DNA from 4 places in the Paenibacillus sp. 2TAF8 genome. Region 2 is predicted to be linked to each of the others. Evidence: riboswitches for the same ligand, from Rfam matches in the RefSeq annotation. Region 2 holds a riboswitch; each other region holds the start of a gene.
The links. A riboswitch is a leader RNA that binds a small molecule or an ion and turns the genes downstream of it on or off. The one in region 2 is predicted to bind thiamine pyrophosphate.

Region 1: another riboswitch for thiamine pyrophosphate. It lies ahead of AB4Z30_RS12905 (ABC transporter substrate-binding protein); the one in region 2 lies ahead of AB4Z30_RS14550 (thiamine phosphate synthase).
Region 3: another riboswitch for thiamine pyrophosphate. It lies ahead of thiM (hydroxyethylthiazole kinase); the one in region 2 lies ahead of AB4Z30_RS14550 (thiamine phosphate synthase).
Region 4: another riboswitch for thiamine pyrophosphate. It lies ahead of thiC (phosphomethylpyrimidine synthase ThiC); the one in region 2 lies ahead of AB4Z30_RS14550 (thiamine phosphate synthase).

What each region holds. Positions count from the first base shown of each region.
Region 1 covers NZ_JBFRFN010000007.1:137,373-140,535, reverse strand. The annotation lists gene AB4Z30_RS12915 (hypothetical protein) at 248-427, shown strand; gene AB4Z30_RS12910 (hypothetical protein) at 771-1,256, opposite strand; TPP riboswitch at 1,562-1,674, shown strand; gene AB4Z30_RS12905 (ABC transporter substrate-binding protein) at 1,890-2,930, shown strand.
Region 2 covers NZ_JBFRFN010000008.1:219,258-222,420, forward strand. The annotation lists gene thiO (glycine oxidase ThiO) at 1-714, opposite strand, end outside; gene AB4Z30_RS14550 (thiamine phosphate synthase) at 799-1,482, opposite strand; TPP riboswitch at 1,724-1,833, opposite strand; gene AB4Z30_RS14555 (ABC-F family ATP-binding cassette domain-containing protein) at 1,873-3,163, opposite strand, start outside.
Region 3 covers NZ_JBFRFN010000029.1:3,937-7,099, forward strand. The annotation lists gene thiE (thiamine phosphate synthase) at 1-117, opposite strand, end outside; gene thiD (bifunctional hydroxymethylpyrimidine kinase/phosphomethylpyrimidine kinase) at 117-929, opposite strand; gene thiM (hydroxyethylthiazole kinase) at 929-1,738, opposite strand; TPP riboswitch at 2,085-2,187, opposite strand; gene AB4Z30_RS26600 (radical SAM/SPASM domain-containing protein) at 2,417-3,163, shown strand, end outside.
Region 4 covers NZ_JBFRFN010000022.1:26,626-29,788, forward strand. The annotation lists gene AB4Z30_RS24350 (IclR family transcriptional regulator) at 1-661, shown strand, start outside; TPP riboswitch at 821-934, shown strand; gene thiC (phosphomethylpyrimidine synthase ThiC) at 1,427-3,163, shown strand, end outside.

The sequences.
Region 1 (3,163 bases), on a different contig from region 2:
ACTAACATCATTAATTATTACGCCTACGATATAGAGGTATTTGGAAGAAAAAAAGACGAAAATATAGAGTACTTACAATGAGGACAACAGAAGAAGAATGCTTGGGGATTTGAAAGAACGATAAAAAGACATTATGAGCTATCATTACGTCTTTGGAGAATTTCCGGAATTCACAGGAACCTTGCATTAGCTGCATATATCATAGTAAATATGCTAAATTATATCTACTGAAGGGAGCTGTGACTTTATGAATATGAAACCAAATAATCTAAATGGTTCCGAGGATGAAGCTACCAAACGAAGAGCAGAAGAAATGGCTCGTCAAGCTCAGGGAAGTTCTTTAAAGAGTGGTATAATAACGACTTTGGTTTTAGCAGTCGTCATTGTTGGTATTTTTTATGGTATAGCTTACTTTAGAACCAGCTAAAAAGATTATAAAAATAAAGTTTACATTAAAATAATTTCTGATTTTTCAGAATTAGAGTCTTTTAACTTATAACACACTCCCCACATTCCAGATGTACAGTAAATAGAAACCTGGAATGTATGGGGAGTTTTCTTATAAGATCCCTTTAACAATATTAGTGCAATCAAACTATCGCCTGAACGTCTATGCATGGGTTTTCGTAGTAAATAAGAATCTGATACGTTTAGTCGAACTCCCTTATTGCCCGGATATAACTATGAAGAGAAGCAAATTTAAAAAAACAATTTATTTTACTTAAAAACAAATCTAACTGTTCCTTCAGTTAGGTTATTTAAACGATTCGTTAAACGGACACCACCGCCGCTTGTCCTTTAAACAACTTGCCAAACACATAACGCACTAGCGGCCCGAGTACGATTAACTGATACGGCAAAGCCAGACTAAAGTTACGAGCAATCGTGTGAAGATACGCACTGAACACGGATACTCCATCTAACCGATCTACTGCATAGGCAGTAATGATACCATATAGAGACATGACCAAAACCATACCAATGACCATAAAAATTGACATGGTAACTACACCTTTGATTTTACTGGTTTTTGCAAATGGGATGGAAAACGCAATTCGTCTCGCTACGGGTCCTACGATGAACGACTCCACCAAAAATGCCAGGACAAAACAGATCAAAAATTGAAACAGCATCTGCATCACGGACATCTGACTTAACATCCCCGTATGCCAAAGATTGAAGGTCATCATTACTACGACCATTCCTGTACACATCATAAGTCCAAAAATCACTTGTTCTTTCTTGCTTACTGGCAATATACTCATCCTTTCTGTAACTTGGATCATTATAGACAATTGGAATCCCTTCACATAAGTGAACATTCTGTGAAAAATATTTTTAGTCCAACTTATGTAGGGTGTGTCTGAAAACGCTGAAGAAAGCAGACTTTGCCGGATTTCCGTTCCAAGCAAGGAAGTTTACCGCAGACGTGCCGGGGCACATCAAGGGGAAGCGACGTAGCAAGGGGCGAAAAAAGATACACTTCAGCAGGTTTCAAGATACGCCCTAGACACAATCCTGTCACTGGCCTATAATTACACCTAGTAATGCCCGTAACTTCATAGTTTCCCAGGGGAGTCGGAATTGGCCGGCTGAGAGTGTATCCCACCAAGATACTAACCCTTAGACCTGATCTGGATCATGCCAGCGTAGGAATCGGAGTATATTGCAACGGCACAGCCATAGGCTGAACGCCACTCTCTCACGCCTGCACGCGTCCCGGATTACGGGGCGCTTTTTTTGTTTTCTTTTGACATGCAGAAACAGAAAAATGACGTTATTCGGATAACCCGCAAGTATAAATTCGTCGATTTATGCAAAGGGATTGGATATGAAGCCAAGGAGTACCCCGTGCCATCCGGCCGGACATACCGAAGGAGAGAATCACAATGAAATGGCGCAAAACGATGGGAATGTTACTCATGTGTGTACTGTTGGTTACCGTGGCTGCATGTGGTGGCAAAGAAGCCGCTCCGGCTGAACAGAACGGTACGACCAGTTCGGAGAAAACGAATGAGAACAGCGGTGCTGCACCGAAAGATGTGAAGGTTGTGCTCGACTGGACTCCAAATACGAATCATACTGGTCTGTATGCCGCAGTGGATCAGGGTTTTTATAAAGCAGCAGGTCTCAACGTCGAGATTGTACAGCCAGGTGCTGGTGGAGCAGATACGATGGTTGCCTCAGGTGAGGTACCGTTTGGCGTCAGTTATCAGGAAAGTGTCACTCAGGCGCGTACGCAGGACGTTCCGCTTGTGTCGATTGCCGCAGTTATTCAGCATAATACGTCCGGTTTTGCAGCGCCGATGGATCGCAAGATCAAATCGCCTAAAGATTTTGAAGGTAAGACGTATGGCGGTTGGGGTTCCCCAGTAGAAGAAGCGGTGATGCAATCCATTATGGAGGGCGAAGGTGCTGACGTATCCAAAGTCAAAAACATTAACATGGGCGATGCAGACTTCTTCACAGCTGTGAAACGGGACATCGACTTTGCGTGGATTTTCTATGCCTGGACGGGAATTGAGGCGGAATTACGCGGAGAACCGATTGACATGTTGTATGTGAAAGATTATGCCAAAGCGCTGGACTACTACACCCCTGTCCTCGTAACCAACGAACAGACGATTCAGAAAGACCCTGAACTGGTGAAAGCTTTCCTAAAGGCCACTTCTGAAGGGTATCAATATGCCATTGACCACCCTGAAGAAGCAGCGAACATTCTGATCAAAGCCGTGCCTGATCTGGACAAGGAATTAGTACTGGCAAGCCAAAAATGGCTCAGCCCGAAATACCAAGATGATGCACCACGCTGGGGCGAACAAAAGGAAGAGGTGTGGAAGAACTACACCGACTGGATGTTCAGCAAGAAATTGCTGGATAAAGAGATCGATGTAACGAAAGTCTACACGAACGAATTTTTACCACAGTAATACGTAGCATTATCATCATTAATGTAAAATGAAATTTGATATTTTCACGTTTGAATGAAGAGGACACGGACAACTTGAAGAAGCGAAGCGATCGCTTATAAAATTCACCGAGTTTCCCCTTTCTACATCAGTTGAACTACTCGTTTACACATTAACGGAGAGGACAGAAAAAACCTGAAAAAGCGGAGCTAAAAGCTTTCTGAAAGAAAGCTAGCATCGGAAGCATACGCTTC
Region 2 (3,163 bases):
GATAACATGTTTGCAAGATATTTCACCCTTGGCAGTGGCAACCCCTCGGACTCCATCGTTGTTCACGACCAGACGCACATCCTGCACTCCTTCCCATATCCGTGCACCCATCATCTGAGCAGACCTCGCATAAGCTCTAGTCAACGACACAGGCAGCGCTTCACTCTCCAGTGGTCTGTAATAAGCGCCATATGTTTCCCTGTTTAGCCATTCCGCTTCTCGTTGCACCGTGGGACGGTCCCACCAAAACTGCTCTGCGCCCGAAGAACCTTTCCATTTGTTCTTGTATTGATTTAAATCACTGTATGATCGAAACGGTGTGATAAAGCCACTGCGTCTCAATCCAAAGTCTATACCTGTCAGAGCAGATATTTGCTCTTTGTGCTTATGCAACAATTCTCTGCTATCATACGCGGCTTTTACCATGAGTGGATGTGCAAAAGCTTCACTATCTGCTGCAAGCATGCCGGCAGCTGCGCTGGAGGCCCCGCTGGCAATCTGGGATTGCTCAACAAGAAGTACTTCCTGGCCTCTCGATGCCAGCTCAAAAGCAATCGCACAGCCTATAACCCCTCCGCCCACAATGATCGTTTCTGAATGCCAAGCTCCCTGTGATTCTGTTGAAGTGGAGGATATGGACATTGTTGCAAACTTATGTTCATCATTCGATGGGGCGACAGTTCCCTCATGTTGACTCATTCCGCTCTGATTCATTTTTTCATCTCCTTCATTGCATATTAAGCAACATTCAGATACCGCTTACTTGAGATCATTCACATTATTTTGATTGAGAAGCATTCACTTTACCGCTTCCATAGCCTGTTTTAAAAGAGCAGCAGCATGGGCAGGATTTTTTTGTTGTAATACACCTGAGATCACAGCGGCACCCCTGGCTCCCGCAGATATGACGGCCTGAATGTTATTCGTCTGAATCCCACCGATTGCTATAACAGGTACTTTCACACCCGAGCATACTTCGGTTAATGCTTCTAATCCCCTTGGTGTTATATCCGGTTTGCTTGCACTTGGGTATACATGCCCGAAAAAAAGATAATCTGCGCCATACTCTTCTGCAATTTTTGCTTCGTGTAAGGAATGCACGGATATTCCTAACCGAAGCCGCGGGTTATGCTTGTTTTTCTGCGTTACCGTTACTTTCGCTTTTTGCAGCATATCTTGGCTCCAATGTGCCCCGCGATAAAAATCGCCTGACGAAAACAGATTCGCACCGTTGATCACAATGCGGGAGGCTGGAACACCCGACTCTACCATCAACTTCGCCCAGTTGAAGCATTCCTGCTGCGAAAGCTGCCTTTCGCGGATGTGAATGTATTGCACATAAGGCCATATCTCTTTGGCTGCCTTTAACATAGCTACCTGTTCCCTCTGATTCGTAGATATCACATGTAACTCAAAACAGGGATGGCTTTTTGAGCATTCATTTAATTCGTTCTCTTCATGCTCAGTCACCGTAGGATGCAATCTCGTTTTCCCTCCTTTCAGACTTGGGAGCGGCGTAACGAAAATAAAATCAAAAAAAGCCACTCCCGTAGGGAGTGGCTGCGTATTAAAAAAGGTTCAGTTCAATAACAAACATTCGACGAATACCTGGTAAACAGTTTAATCGGTAACCCTATAACTGTCTGCTCATGTATTGAGATGCCTGCATCACGATGTAGTAAAGATCCCATCTTTACATTGAAGAATCATTTACTACCTTTTTCGCTGAAACGCGCCACTTCCCTACGCTGGTATGATCCAGATCAGGTGCGAAGGGTCCGGAATCGCATTCTTCCATCTCAGCCGCATCGTGCGGCCCCCCTAGTGTTCATATGAAGTTGTAGCCTATATTACCACAACCGGTTTTTTTTGTCATTGTGCTTTTTCAGACCACTCTTCTACATTCCACGTTTTGGTGACCCAGCCTTCATAAAAATCCGGTTCGTGAGATACAAGTAAAACGGTTCCCTTGTATTCCTGCAACGCACGCTGCAGTTCAGCCTTTGCTGTTACATCCAGATGGTTCGTCGGTTCGTCAAACAGAACCCAGTTGCTTTCACGCATCAGCAACTTACATAATCGCACTTTAGCCTGCTCTCCTCCACTCAGCATGTTAAGAGGACGAGTGATATGCTCATTTTTAAGCCCACAGCGTGCAAGATGACCTCGCACTTCATTCTGTGTCAAATGTGAAAACTCGTTCCATACATCATCGATCGGTGTAATATTTCCCGCTCTCACTTCCTGCTCGAAGTAAGCTGTCTCCAAGTAATCTCCAAGGAATGTTTTACCGCTGATCGGCGCAATTTTACCCAAAATTGTTTTGAGAAGTGTTGATTTACCTACCCCGTTACATCCCACAATCGCAATCTTTTCTCCACGTTCAATCGTCATCGTCATCTTGGGTAATAGCGGATACGTATAACCAATTTCAAAGTCGATACCTTCAAAAACAGTTTTACTACTCGCGCGCGCATCCTTGAACTTGAATGTTGGTTTTGCGGCTTCGTCCGGTCGATCAATTCGCTCGACCTTTCCGAGTTGTTTTTCCCGGCTTTTCGCTCTACCAGAGGTCGAAGCTCGAGCTTTGTTGCGTTGAATGAAATCTTCCTGCTTTTTGATGTATTCCTGTTGTTTCTCGTAGGCATCAATATGCTGTGCTTTCTGCATATCTGCCATCTCCAGGAATTTATCATAGTTTGCAGCGTACCGAGTCAATTTGGCAAACTCCAAATGATAGATAACATTAACAACTTCATTCATGAACTCCGTATCATGAGAGATCAGCAGAAAAGCATAAGGATAGTCTTTCAAATAGCGTGTTAGCCACTCAATATGCTCTACATCCAGATAGTTGGTCGGCTCATCCAATAAAAGGGCAGTAGGTTTTTCCAATAATAACTTCGCGAGAAGTACCTTCGTGCGTTGTCCACCACTAAGAGCTGCAACATCCCGATCAAGGCCGATGGCATTTAATCCCAGACCATTTGCCATTTCTTCCACTTTCACATCGATCAGATAAAAATCGCCCTGTTCCAGCTGTTCCTGAATCTCGCCCATATCTTCAAGCAACTGTTCCAGCTTCTCTGGATCGGCATCAGCCATCTGATCCGTGATCGCCATCATTTCCTTTTCCAGTTCCAGCAATGGGAGAAAAGCATCT
Region 3 (3,163 bases), on a different contig from region 2:
GCCGCCAGTAATCGCCTGGCGGAGCACCTCCACCGGGTCACGCGTCGTATTGACGCTGCCCATCACCAAATACAACTGCAGCGCGCGGCGCACCGCTTCCGTATCCCATCTACGCATCAGCGTTCACCTCGCTGTCTGCGCTGGTACGCAAAGTGATTCGTTGGCCCGTGCCCGGCCCCGATTCCCAGCTCATCTTCTATGGCTGCCTGAATGAATGCTCGCGCGGTCGTAACGGCAGCCAGAATAGGGGAACCTTTCGCCAATTCCGCCGTAATGGCAGCAGAGAACGTGCAGCCGGTTCCGTGGGTATGACGTGTCATTACTCGAAGATTCTTCAAATATTGAAAGGAATGCCCGTCATACAGGACATCGACAACCATACCGCTTCCCGTATCATGTCCTCCCTTGATCAAGGCATACGTTGAACCCATCTGCACCAATTGCTTGGCGGCTTCCTCACGCTCGCTCAGGTTCCGGATTGATTTCCCGATTAGCAGTTCGGCTTCCGGGATGTTAGGTGTGATAAGCAAGGCATGAGGGAGCAGATCCTGAATGAGTGCTTGCACAGCCTCCTGCTGAAGCAGAGGCGCACCGCCTTTGGCAACCATCACGGGATCAATCACCAGATTAGACCAGCCGTACTGCTTACATTTTGCCGCAACAAGACGAATAATCTCGGCACTATATAACATACCTGTTTTAATGGCACGCGGCTGAAAGTCGGCTCCCGTTGAATCAAGTTGCTGGGCAATACCATCGAAATCAATCGGAAACACGCCTTGAACCCCTGTTGTGTTCTGCGCGGCGATTGCAGTAATGACCGTCATGCCGTATACACCAAGTTCCTGAAAGGTTTTGAGGTCCGCCTGAATTCCTGCACCGCCGCCGTTATCAGACCCGGCAATCGTTAACGCTTGAGCAATATTCATCACACACCTCCACGAATCTGACGGATTTGTGCATGCTCCGAGAACAGTGAAGGTGTGACCTGCGCCAGTTGATTTAACAATTCAATCTGGAAGCTGCCCGGCCCCTGATGAGCCGTTCGTGCTGCAGCCTGTTCAGCGGCTATACCATAGGTTGAGACAGCCTCCACCACACTGTTCAGCAAGTCGCGCCCCGGCTCGGCAATCGCAGTAAAAGCACCAATGACCGAGCTGAGCAGACAGCCTGCCCCGGTAACCTGGGTGAGTAATGCATGTCCGTTGCTTGTGAGGAAAGTATGATATCCGTCTGTAATAATATCGTACTGGCCTGTAATGACAACAATACAGTCAAGCTGTTGCGCTGCCCGCTCGGCAATGCCTATTCGGTCTCCCTCGCCAGCCCCGGCATCTACACCTTTGATATTCCATGGTACACCAATGACATGAGCGACTTCGGCGACATTGCCTCGCAATACCGTAAGGCGAAGCTCACGAACCAGCATCTGTACTGTATCCGTGCGATATGTTGTGGCTCCTGCACCGACAGGATCAAGTACAACAGGCACATGATGTGCATTAGCCGATTGTCCGGCTAGACGTATCGCTTGAACGACCTTTTTATCCAATGTGCCGATGTTCAGAACCACCGCGCCAGCCATTCGAGCGACGTCAGCGACTTCTTCGTGAGCATAGGCCATAAACGGTGAGGCTCCGAGGGCAAGCAGACCATTTGCCGTAAAAGGGGCAACCACAAGATTGGTAATATTATGAACCAAAGGATTGAGTGATCGTACACGTTCCAGATAAGACATCGTCATTTCCTCCTTGATTTCGAATGATCTTGATGGTGATGAGAGTGAATAACACCCAGATATCGACAAGAAGAGCATTTTGCATCATGCTCCAAATAACTGCTTTCTTCTCACGGGATGACAGAGATTGTATATTCGGAACATTTGAATCCATACTCGGAAGAGGAATTTTCCTTGTTTCGAAATTTATATTTTGAACGGCAAGTGTCTCGGTCACCAAGCAACCAGCACACAACTACCACATCGCCAAAAAACAAAAAAGCCCCGCCCATTTCCGGAGAAATGAGCAGAGCTATACGTTTTAATTGAGGTTGATCCCATCAAGGATAGAAATCATCCACTGCCAATAAAAGCCGCTCCACTTCCCTCCGCTGGTATAATCCAGATCAGGTTCAAAGGGTCCGAATCGTCGTATTCGTCTCAGCCGCAAGGCTCCCCCAGTGCAAATGTAAAAGATATGCAGTTATGTCCTCAGCATATATCCAACTTGGCTTAATGTAAATAGGGAGGGGATGTGTGTCTTGAAATTATGGTGAAAATATACTGGACTTTTGTAGGGATCCTCTGATTACGATTTACCTAGGCTCGTTAACCCGATATAATGGGGATTGGCTCATATGGCCGTACTACGAATGAGGGCAGGACTGTTGTTCCTCCCGGCAGAATGGGGACCCTGAGTTGAAAACGTTCAAGAAAGTATATATTGAAATTACAAGCATCTGTAATCTGGCATGCAGTTTTTGCCCGCAAACGAAGCGAGCCAAAGGATTCATCGACCCTGAAGTCTTTAATAATATATTGGATCAGATCAAACCACATACGAAACATATCTACTTGCACGTCAAAGGAGAACCGCTCCTTCATCCCAAAATTGACTTGCTGCTGGATATGGCTCATGCCAAGGGATTTAAAGTTAACATTACGACCAACGGTACGCTGCTGCCGAAGACACAGCATAAATTATTAGGTAAACCTGCCCTGAGACAGATGAATTTTTCGTTGCACAGCTTTGACGGTCATGAAGGTTCTACGGATCGTGACGGATACTTACGTAACATTTTGTCTTTTGTGCGTGAAGCGGTGAAACACAATGTCATTGTCTCGTTCCGATTATGGAATCTGACACAGGATAACTTCACCAATGCTCAGATGAATCGAAATCGGGAGACGCTTGAGGTGCTGGAACGGGAATTTAATCTCGACTTCCGGATTGAGGAAAAAGTCCTTCCAGGTAGCGGTGTGAAAATTGCACCCAACGTATATCTGAATCAGGATCATGAATTCCAGTGGCCAAGTCTGGATGCACCTGAAGATGATGGCAAAGGGTTTTGCCATGCACTGCGCAGTCAGGCAGCTGTGCTTGTCGATGGAACCGTGGTTCCATGCTGTCTGGATGGAGAAGGTGTCATCAACCTTGGGAACATC
Region 4 (3,163 bases), on a different contig from region 2:
ACTCACCGAAATTGCCAGCCAGATCGGTTTACACAAGAGTACGGTGCATCGGTTGATGGCTACGCTGGAGGATCGGGGGTTCGTGATACGAGATGCAGCGACTGAAAAATACCGACTAGGCATCCGCATCTGGGAACTGTCCGCACATATGTCACGTAGTGATGATCCTGCGATTTTACTGTTGCCTGCAATGGAACGGCTACGGGATCGGTTGGGTGAGACTGTAAGTCTCTACCTTCGTGATGGCAGTGAACGGATACGTATTCAAGCAGTACAGAGCGATCAGGCCATTCGGCGGGTCGCGCCAGTAGGTGTCAGACTGCCGCTTTCCGTAGGCGCTTCCAGCAAAGTGTTAATGGCATTTGCCGCTGATGAGGATCGCGAGGAACTGATGAACGGCCCGGAATGGCCTGTATTTATCGACCCGGACGTGTATCTGGCACAGATGGAAGACATTCGTGTGAACGGCTATGCTACCAGTTATGAGGAACGTGAGCCGGGAGCTGCTGCCGTCTCCGTGCCAATTATGGATCGCAGAGGTAGCATTGCAGCAGCACTTTCCGTGTCTGGACCTGTTAGCAGGCTCTCGCAAGAGACATTACATGAGTACGCACCTGTGTTGAAAGAAGCTGCTCTGCAAATGGGACTTATGTTGTCGTAGGCGGGCTCTTGTTTGAAGTTTTGCTCGAAAGGGATTTTATCTCTGGAATATTAAGGTTGTATTTATGTCCAGATTACGCTAGTCTGTAATGGACGACCCGGCGGGGTCGGTTGAATGTTATATTTTAAGTTGAACAGCGGCTTGATTGCCGCAATACGTTTACGTTACTGGGGGAGTCCGAATTGTCCGGACTGAGACGGGATCGCATGAGATTCCGGACCCTTTGCACCTGATCTGGATCATACCAGCGTAGGGAAGTAATCGGCCATATGACCACAAACACTACGGGCGTTAACTTGGGATAGATGCTGTTTTGCGGCAGATAGATCTTGTTGCGAGTGTGGTGATGGACATCAGTCGGTTCCTTCGGAACCGGCTTTTTTATATACAGCGGTAAGCAGAGACTCATTCGTTGTGCTTCACGATCGTTAAGTCCCTTGAAGAAAGCATGAGATTCGCAGATTAGTGCGGACGGGATGATCGGAGAGCATAACAAATGCCAACATCAATGCTTGAATGTCAAGGTGAAGTGTCTCAGTTTCATGTTCGTGCTGACTGTACATAAAAATCTGTCTCTTGGATCTTATTTGGCTGCTTGGGCAGGATCATTCCTGCTGTGCTTCTGTGCTCTTGGGATTCCCGGGCAGGTGTGGTAGTTGCAACTGACGCAATTGTGGAGACATAGCGCAAAAGAAGATCACAGAGGAGGAAACAGGAGACATGAGTACACATAACCAAACGGGGCAGCAGATGGGGATAGAGGAAATGGGACACGATGGTCATCCGATGGAAAAGGAAACCGGAGTGGCTGGAGGGGTTCAACCCTTCCCGGGCAGCCGCAAAGTCTACATTCAGGGCTCACGACCGGACATCGCTGTACCGGAGCGTGAAATTGCCCTTCATGACACGAATACTCCCCAAGGGGTGGAGCATAATGAGCCGCTGCGTGTCTACGATACGAGCGGCCCGATGACCGATCCCGAATTCCAGATGGATATTCGGAAGGGGTTACCTGCGCTCCGAAATCACTGGATTATGGAGCGCGGTGACGTCGAAGAATATGAGGGGCGAGCGGTTAAGCCGGAGGATAACGGATTGAAGTCCGGAGGCCGAAGAGCCGGGGCAGAAGAGTACCCGGGATTCCGCGGGCAACCGCTACGTGCTAAGGCCGGGAATTGTGTCACACAGATGCATTATGCGCGGCAAGGCGTGATTACGCCAGAGATGGAGTACGCTGCTATACGTGAAGGTGTAGAGCCTGAATTCGTGCGGCAAGAACTGGCAAGTGGGCGGGCAATTCTTCCCTCCAACATCAATCACCCGGAGAGTGAGCCGATGCTGATCGGTCGTCATTTTCATGTGAAGATCAACGCTAATATTGGTAATTCCGCTGTATCTTCCTCCATCGAGGAGGAGGTCGAGAAGATGACCTGGGCTGTGCGCTGGGGATCGGATACGGTGATGGATCTCTCGACAGGCAAAAACATTCATTCGACACGGGAATGGATCATCCGTAACTCCCCGGTGCCGATTGGTACAGTACCGCTCTATCAGGCGCTGGAGAAGGTGAATGGCGAGGCGGAGGCGCTCACCTGGGAGTTGTACCGAGATACGCTGATTGAACAAGCAGAGCAAGGTGTGGACTATTTTACAATTCATGCAGGTGTGTTGCTCCGCTATATTCCGATGACAGCGAAACGGATGACGGGCATTGTGTCTAGAGGCGGGTCAATTATGGCAGCGTGGTGTCTGGCACATCATCAGGAGAACTTCTTGTACACCCACTTTGAAGAAATCTGTGAGATTATGAAAAGGTATGACGTAGCGTTCTCCCTCGGAGATGGACTGCGTCCAGGCAGCATCTATGATGCCAATGACGAGGCACAGATGGCGGAGCTGGCAACGCTCGGGGAATTAACGCAGATTGCGTGGAAGCATGATGTGCAGGTCATGATTGAAGGGCCGGGACATGTGCCGATGCACAAGATCAAAGAAAATGTGGATTTGCAGATGGAAATCTGCCAGGAAGCGCCGTTCTATACTCTCGGACCGCTGACCACGGACATTGCACCGGGATATGATCATATTACGTCTGCGATTGGGGCAGCGATGATCGGTTGGTTTGGTACGTCCATGCTCTGTTATGTCACGCCGAAGGAGCATCTGGGGCTTCCGAACAAGGATGATGTACGTGAAGGGGTTATCGCTTATAAAATAGCCGCTCATGCCGCTGATTTGGCCAAAGGCCACCCACGCGCCCAGCGCCGGGATGATGCGCTGTCGAAGGCACGTTTCGAGTTTCGCTGGCGGGATCAGTTTAATCTGTCTCTTGACCCGGAACGGGCACTGTCTTACCACGATGAGACGTTACCCGCAGAAGGGGCGAAGGAGGCACATTTCTGCTCCATGTGCGGGCCAAAGTTCTGCAGTATGCGTATCACGCAGGACATCCGTGCCTTTGCCGCTGATCGCGGTCTGAAGGACGAGGAGGCAGTCGCCGCC